2 regions of the Pseudofrankia sp. DC12 genome follow, and region 2 is predicted to be linked to the other one. Evidence: predicted binding sites of a transcription regulator. Region 2 holds the regulator's gene; the other holds the start of a gene.
The links. Region 2 encodes LexA, which represses DNA repair genes until DNA is damaged. Its sites were predicted from a motif close to CGAACNNNNGTTCG; they were not measured.

Region 1: a site for LexA is predicted at 1,595-1,608, ahead of FRADC12_RS17150 (HNH endonuclease signature motif containing protein). Genes of this name have one in related genera too.

What each region holds. Positions count from the first base shown of each region.
Region 1 is NZ_KQ031391.1:4,267,035-4,270,438, reverse strand. Features, by position in the region: gene FRADC12_RS17160 (NAD(P)/FAD-dependent oxidoreductase) at 1-277, shown strand, start outside; gene FRADC12_RS33245 (sirohydrochlorin chelatase) at 428-1,009, shown strand; gene FRADC12_RS17150 (HNH endonuclease signature motif containing protein) at 1,734-3,116, shown strand; gene cobA (uroporphyrinogen-III C-methyltransferase) at 3,231-3,404, opposite strand, start outside.
Region 2 is NZ_KQ031391.1:1,753,961-1,757,364, reverse strand. Features, by position in the region: gene FRADC12_RS07075 (ATP-binding protein) at 1-374, opposite strand, end outside; gene lexA (transcriptional repressor LexA) at 770-1,606, opposite strand; gene FRADC12_RS07065 (hypothetical protein) at 2,182-2,535, shown strand; gene nrdR (transcriptional regulator NrdR) at 3,352-3,404, shown strand, end outside.

The DNA of each region.
Region 1 (3,404 bases), 2.5 Mb from region 2:
CGTCGCGGCGCTTGGCTTCACCGCCGACCTCGGCCCGCTGACCCGCTGGGGCCTGAACATCGACAAGCGGCACATCGTGGTCGACTCGACCATGTACACCGGCGTCGAGCGCATCTTCGCGGCCGGCGACATCACCGAGTACCCCGGCAAGGTCCGCCTGATCGCCACCGGCTTCGGCGAGGCCGCCACGGCCGTCAACAACGCGGCGCCGGTCATCGACCCGTCCGCGAAGGTCTTCCCCGGCCACAGCTCCGACGACGGCACCCCCGCCGTCTGACGCTGCGCCGCCTGACCCCACTTACTCCTGGTTACTCCTGGCCCACTACTCCTGGCTCCGGCGCCGCCTGACCCCTGTGACGGCCGGGTTGGGCTGAGCAATCCGGCAGGTCGAGTTCGGGACCGGCCCTGGACCGAGCAGACTGGGCCGATGCGGGGTCTGCTGGTCATCGGGCACGGTTCACGCCGCGACGAGGCCAACGCGACCGTGTTCGCGTTGGCCTCAGCACTGGCAGCCGAGCCCGCGGCACTCCCGGCCGAGCCCGCGGCACTGGCAGCCGAGCCCGCGGCACTCCCGGCCGAGCCCGCGGCACTGGCAGCCGAGCCCGCGGCACTCCCGGCCGAGCCCGCGGCACTGGCAGCCGAGCCCGCGGCACTCCCGGCCGAGCCCGCGGCGCCGGATGGACAGGCCGCGCCGCCCGGCGGCCAGCCCGCGTGGGATGTCGTCGAGGTCGCGTTCCTGGACGTGCTGCGGCCCGACATCGCCGACGGCTACGCGGCGCTGGTCGACGCGGGCTGCACACGGATCGTCGCGCACCCGTTCTTCCTGTTCGCCGGGCGGCACACGGCGCACGACATCCCGGCGGCGCTGGCCGCGGCGCAGGCCAGCCACCCCCACACCAGTTGGACCGTCACCGAGCCCCTCGGCCTGCACCCCGGCGTGGTCACCGCCGTCCGAGCCCGCGTCGCCGAACGGACAGGGGACGGCGATCCCGGCCCCACTGGAGAATAGCCGGTGACGGCACCGGCGACATCCCCGCTGAACGGCGCGTAACCCCCGGCGAACACGGCGGCACCCCCGACATCGCCGGAGGCCCCGGCATCACCGGAGGCGCCGGCATCACCGAATACCGGGGAAGCCAAAACAGCACAGAATCACCCGGGGCCGCGGCAAGATAACAGTCCAGATTGATCAAACTACGCTTCCCGTCTGGTCGGGCCTGGAGAAGCGCTTAGAGTTGATCAGGAAACCCAGTAACCACAAGCGGTTCACGTCGCTGCCAGCCTATTCGTGCCGACCGAATCCGACTACCTTGAGTAGTCACGTGCTACCAAGAGCGATCTCGCCGCAGCCCTGGAATCACCCGGGGTCCCAGCATCATCGAAGGCCTCGGGCGCCGCCATGCCAACAAACAAGGCCGATGAAGAGATCAGCCACGCTTAGCCCGGATGCACCCAGATTATGCGCACCGCACAGCCGACCAAGTTTCGACAGTCAAAGCCTTCGCTCCGGGTGTCAGAGCGGATTTCTCTGCCTTCCCGATCTCACCGGCCGACCCGTAAAGCGCATTTACACGTCCCCGCCACGGCGATATTGTGAACCCATGTTCGACTCCCGGGCCGGCCATGCGCCGTCGGCACCGAACCGCACCGCCGATGCCACCTGGCCTGACGCACTCTCGACCCCCACTCAACGTGTCGGCCAGTCGACCGACGGCCAGTCGACCGAAACATTGTTGCCCGAAAACCCCCGCGAGCGGGATCGCGGGCTTGTCGAGGAACTATTCGGGCGCCTCGGCACGGTCGACGCGGTGTTCGACGCCGTGCTAAACAACCTGGCCGTGTGCGACGCAGCGGCGACGCTATCGCTGGCGGCCAGGTTGGCCCGGCTGACGGCCAGGCTGGAGGGGCTGACGATCCACACCCAGGTGCATCTCACCCGCCAGCGCCCGGCCAACCCGGGCCAGGGAGACGGCGAGCCGGGCGATCCGTACTCGCCGTTCGCCGCCGATGAGCTCGCCGCCGAGCTGGGACAGTCCCCACGCACGATGTCCAGCCGGCTCGCCACCGCCTGGGAGATCGCCGACCAGCTCCCCGCCGCGCTCGCCGACCTGACCGCCGGGATGCTCGACCACACCCGCCTCACCGCGCTGCACCAACTCACCCGCTGCCTCACCACCGCGCAGCGCGCCACCATCGAGGCCGCCATGCTCGCCGGCAGCCGGCTGGCCTCCCCACCCCAATGGCGCCGCAAGATCCACCGACTCGTCGCCCGGCTCGACCCACAGGCCGCCGCGAAACGCCGCCGCCACGCCCACACCCAACGCAGCATCAGCCTTCAACCTCTCGAAGACGGCATGGCCCTGCTCACAGCGGTCCTGCCCGCCGAGGACGCCCAGGCGATCTACGACCGCATCAACAAGATCGCCCGGACCGACGCCCGGACCGACGGCGACACCCGCCCGATCGACGCCCGCCGCGCCGACGTCCTGGCCGCACTGCTCCTCGGCAACCGCCGCGAACACGTCAGCGTCGAACTCCAGGTCATCGCCCCTGTCGGAACCCTGGCCGGACTCGACGACAACCCGGCCGAACTCGCCGGCTACGGCCCCATCCCCGCCCACGTCGGCCGCGCACTCGCCGCCGACGCCCACTGGCGCCGCGTCCTCACCGACCCCACCACCGGCACCGTCCTCGACCTCGGCCACCGCCGAGTCCCCACCCCAGCACTCGCCCGCCTCATCCGCCACCAACAAACCCGCTGCCTCTTCCCCGGCTGCGGCATGCCCGCCACCCACACCGACATCGACCACACCATCGACCACGCCCACGGCGGCCACACCGCCCTCGACAACCTCGGCCTCCTCTGTAGGCACCACCACCGCGCCAAACATCGAGGCCAGTGGCACCTGGACCAGCCCCGACCCGGCATCTTCACCTGGACCAGCCCCACCGGCCGGACCTACACGGTCAACACCCGCACGAACGACGACGAAGCCCTGCCTCCGGCCGAAGGCAATCGCACCAAGACTGCCGGCCCCGCCAGGGCCAGCGCACGGCACGGCCGCCAGCTCCTGCCCCAGCAACGGACCCCGGCCGACGAGCCGTGCCACTTCTAGGCAGTCACGCCGATACAGCGCTACCGCTGATTTACGCAGACACCACAATAGGTTCGCGACATGGTACACAAACTGTTCCTAGCCGAGGTAGCGCGGCGCTTTCCCCTGGCGAGATTAGGCATGTGGCGCCATCAGGCGGCAGACCGCGGTGACGAGGCCGGCGATTCCTGGCTCGTCGGCGACGGCGTCGACCCGGATACCCGCCTCGTCGCAGGCGAGGACCGTGCGCCGGCCCATGGCGACCACCAGCAGGCCAGGCGGGAGCGGGCCATAGAGCTCGGCGGTACG
Region 2 (3,404 bases):
AGGATATCCGGAATGCCCTTCATTCCCCACAGGCGCGCGGAGCCGGTGAGCAGGTAGCGCCCGGGACGGGGGTCGCGGTCCACCTTCGACTTGATCGCGAGCAGAAGATCCGGGGCTCGCTGGATCTCATCGATCATCAGCAGCCCGTCCGCGTTGACGAAGCCAACAGGGTCCGCCAGGGCCGCGGCCCGCACCGCGTCATCGTCCAGGTAGTAGGTTCTCGCCTCGCCGTGCGCCTCGACGGCGAGGCGCGCGAGCGTGCTCTTTCCGACCTGGCGCGCACCGGTCACGACGACGACCCGCGTATCCGCCAGCGCGGCGGACACCAACGCCTCCGCGTGCCTCGGGAAGAGCTCAATTCTCAGCTGCGACACCGCCACCACCGCCGTCCCTCACCGCCAGGCCGCCGGTCGATTCTCTCATGATCGACGGTCGATCTGCCGTCATGGTCACGGTCGATCTGCCGTCATGATCACGGTCAGTCTGCCGGCCTGGTCGCGGTGGATCCGGCGCGCCGATCGGAGACGGGCGCCGGCTGGTCTGGGCAGGCCGCAGACGAACAAGGGCGAGGCGTCGGGCCGGCGGAGCGCCTGGCCGACGCGGCTGCCGGCGGTGGTGCGCCGGGCGGAAGGACCTCTGCTGAGCGGAGCGTCCGGTCGGCGGCCCACCTGGCGGGCAGTGTGCCCGGACGACGTGCCGTCTGGCGGCGGAGCGCCCGGTCGGCGCGCGCCAGCGCCGTTCCGGACGCTCCTTCGCGCCCGCGGCGGGCCTAGACCCGCCGCATCACCGCCACGACGCGGCCGAGGATGGTGGCGTCGTCGCCCGCGATGTCGTGGAACGCGGGGTTCTCCGGCTGCAGCCAGACATGGCCGTCGTCGTGGCGGCGGAAGCGCTTGACGGTCGCCTCGCCGTCGATCATCGCGGCGACGATCTCGCCGTTCTCGGCCACCGGCTGCTGGCGGACGGCGACCAGGTCCCCGTCGCAGATCGCCGCGTTGATCATCGACTCACCGACGACGCGCAGCAGGAACAGCGTGCCCTCGCCCACGATCTCCCGGGGCAGCGGCAGCACGTCCTCGACGGCCTGCTCGGCCAGGATCGGCCCACCGGCCGCGATCCGCCCGACCAACGGCAGGTAGGCCGTGGCCGCCGCCAGCTGGACGTTCTCGTCGTCGTCGGCGCGCACGCCGTCGTCCGGGCCGAGGGTGTGGACCCGCAGGGGGGCTCGGCCCCGGCCCGCGGCCACGGCGGGCCGGGTCTTCGGCAGCGGCCGGATCGGCGGCTCGCCCTCGGAGGTGACGACCTCGATCGCCCGCGGCCGGTTCGGGTCGCGGCGCAGGAAACCCTTGTCCTCCAGCATCTTCAGCTGGTGCGCGACGCTGGACGTGCTGGTCAGCCCGACTGCTTCGCCGATCTCCCGGACACTCGGCGGGTAGCCGCGGCGCTCGACGGCATCACGGATCACCTCGAGAACCTTGCGTTGCCGGGTCGTGAGACCCTGCTCGTCGACGGGGCCGTCGGGGAAGTCGCGCACGGTCCCGCCGGCCTCACCGCGTCCGGCGGACGGGCGACCGGCTCTGCGCGGTCCCCTTCCCTGCGTGGTCATGGCGTTGGCACTCCTAGCCTCGAGGTCATGGCGACCGTTCTCCTTCGTCGAGCTCGTCGAGCGAGGCTCGACATCGGGGACCCGGAGCGCCTCCCGGCGTGTCCGGATCGAACGCCCGCCGGGGGCGGGCCGTCGGCACCTGGGCCGGCGAGCCCGACCAGAACGGGCGCCGCAGGCTTCGGCGCCGCGGCCCGGCCGCGCCACCACACCAGACCGGCGGCCGGCGCCCCCGACCGTCGAGGATCTCCGGGGAGGCATCTGGGTGGAGCTGGGCGGATCGGTGCTGCTGCGCGCGTCATGCCTGATCGTGATGACCGTAGCCGGACGACGTCGGAATCTCAAACACGCGTTCGAGCGTGTCCGCGTGGCTTGCCGGGCTTATGCGTGTAAGAATCGACCATCAGTTCGAATCGCACCCTGCCCCAGTACCGGCCACCGCCGCATGTCGACCTTGGGTTAGCGTCGTCGGTGGTCCGCGATGTCTGCCCGGGGAACATCTCCCCGGACCCCCGAGTTGGTTGAGCTTCGCTCGACGAGCGCAGCCGGGTCGCTGGCCCGGCCGCTAGGAGGTTGGCATGACGAACCCGCGTGGGGCCACGACGATCCAGGGGCGCCCTGCCCCGGTAGGTCCCGACGGCGCCCAAGTAATCAGTCTTCCCGTCCCGACGCGTCGGCGCCCTGGCCGCGTGCCCGCGCCGGCGGCACTGGTACAGAGCCCGCTGGCGCGTGCGGCGGCGGCCGAGCACCCCGTGGCCGGCGTCCGGCCGCCGCGCCGCCGGGCTGGCGGCAAGTCCCAGGCCACGCCCGCGCTGCGGCTCACCAGCCGCGGTCGCGTCGTGGCCGCCTTCGTCCTTGGCCTGGCGCTCTGGGGCGCCGCGAGCGCCGGCTGGCTCGGCGTCACCTGGCTCCTCGCCGTTTCCGGCCACTGACCTAAGCCGCTCGCAAGCCCGTGCCTCACGCCCCCTGTCGGGCTCGGGGGCGAGGCGGGCTTGTGGTCGTGGCCTGGTCAAGCCAGCCGGTCCATCCGGCTTCCGTGGAGCTGCCGCGGGCCGGGAGAGCCACTCCGTGCCGCCCGCGCCCGCCCCGGCACCGCTGGCAGCCCAGACCCTCAGCGGTCGTGACCTCGCCACGCGTGATACCCGACGGTCATCCCTGGTGATGGTGTTTCATGGCGCGTCCGCGTCCGCGACCAGGACGTAGGACTGGATGCTGGTGGGCGCGGTGGATCTTTGCGTTCCGCGGGGGCGTGAGGCGTGATCATTGCCGGCTTCCGCCCCGTCCGCTCTTCCGTGCTGGTGGGGCGCCGCGTCCGCGAACCCTCGAAGGCGATCGGTGGTCCCGTCGTCGGGGCGGCGTCGGCTGCGTCCTGACCTGCGGGAAGCAGCGAGGACGAGCACCTGCGCCGGTCGCGTCCGCCGTTTCCGGCGACGGTGGGATCCGACACGCGAGGGGGGCATGCACACCGACGAACCGGGCATGCGCTAGTCTGGCGGCACAACATCTGGTAGTTACACACCTGTAAGTCATCCACTGGTAGTTTTTGAAGGGTGCCACGTCTGACGGTGTGGACAGGCTGGTGGAGGGCGTGGAGGTGTGCTTGCCGTCCCCGGTGACGCGCGGTCGCGTGCCCGCCGGTGCTACGGGGCGCTGTCGCCATGCCCTGCGCCAGCCATGCCCTGAGCGGGCGCGAGAGCCCAGGTCGATGATTGCCACGCGCTCGTGCGGGCGGCCCCGCCTCGACGAGCGTGGAGAAGGGAGGAGCCGTGCGGTGTCCGTTCTGCCGGCATCCCGACAGCCG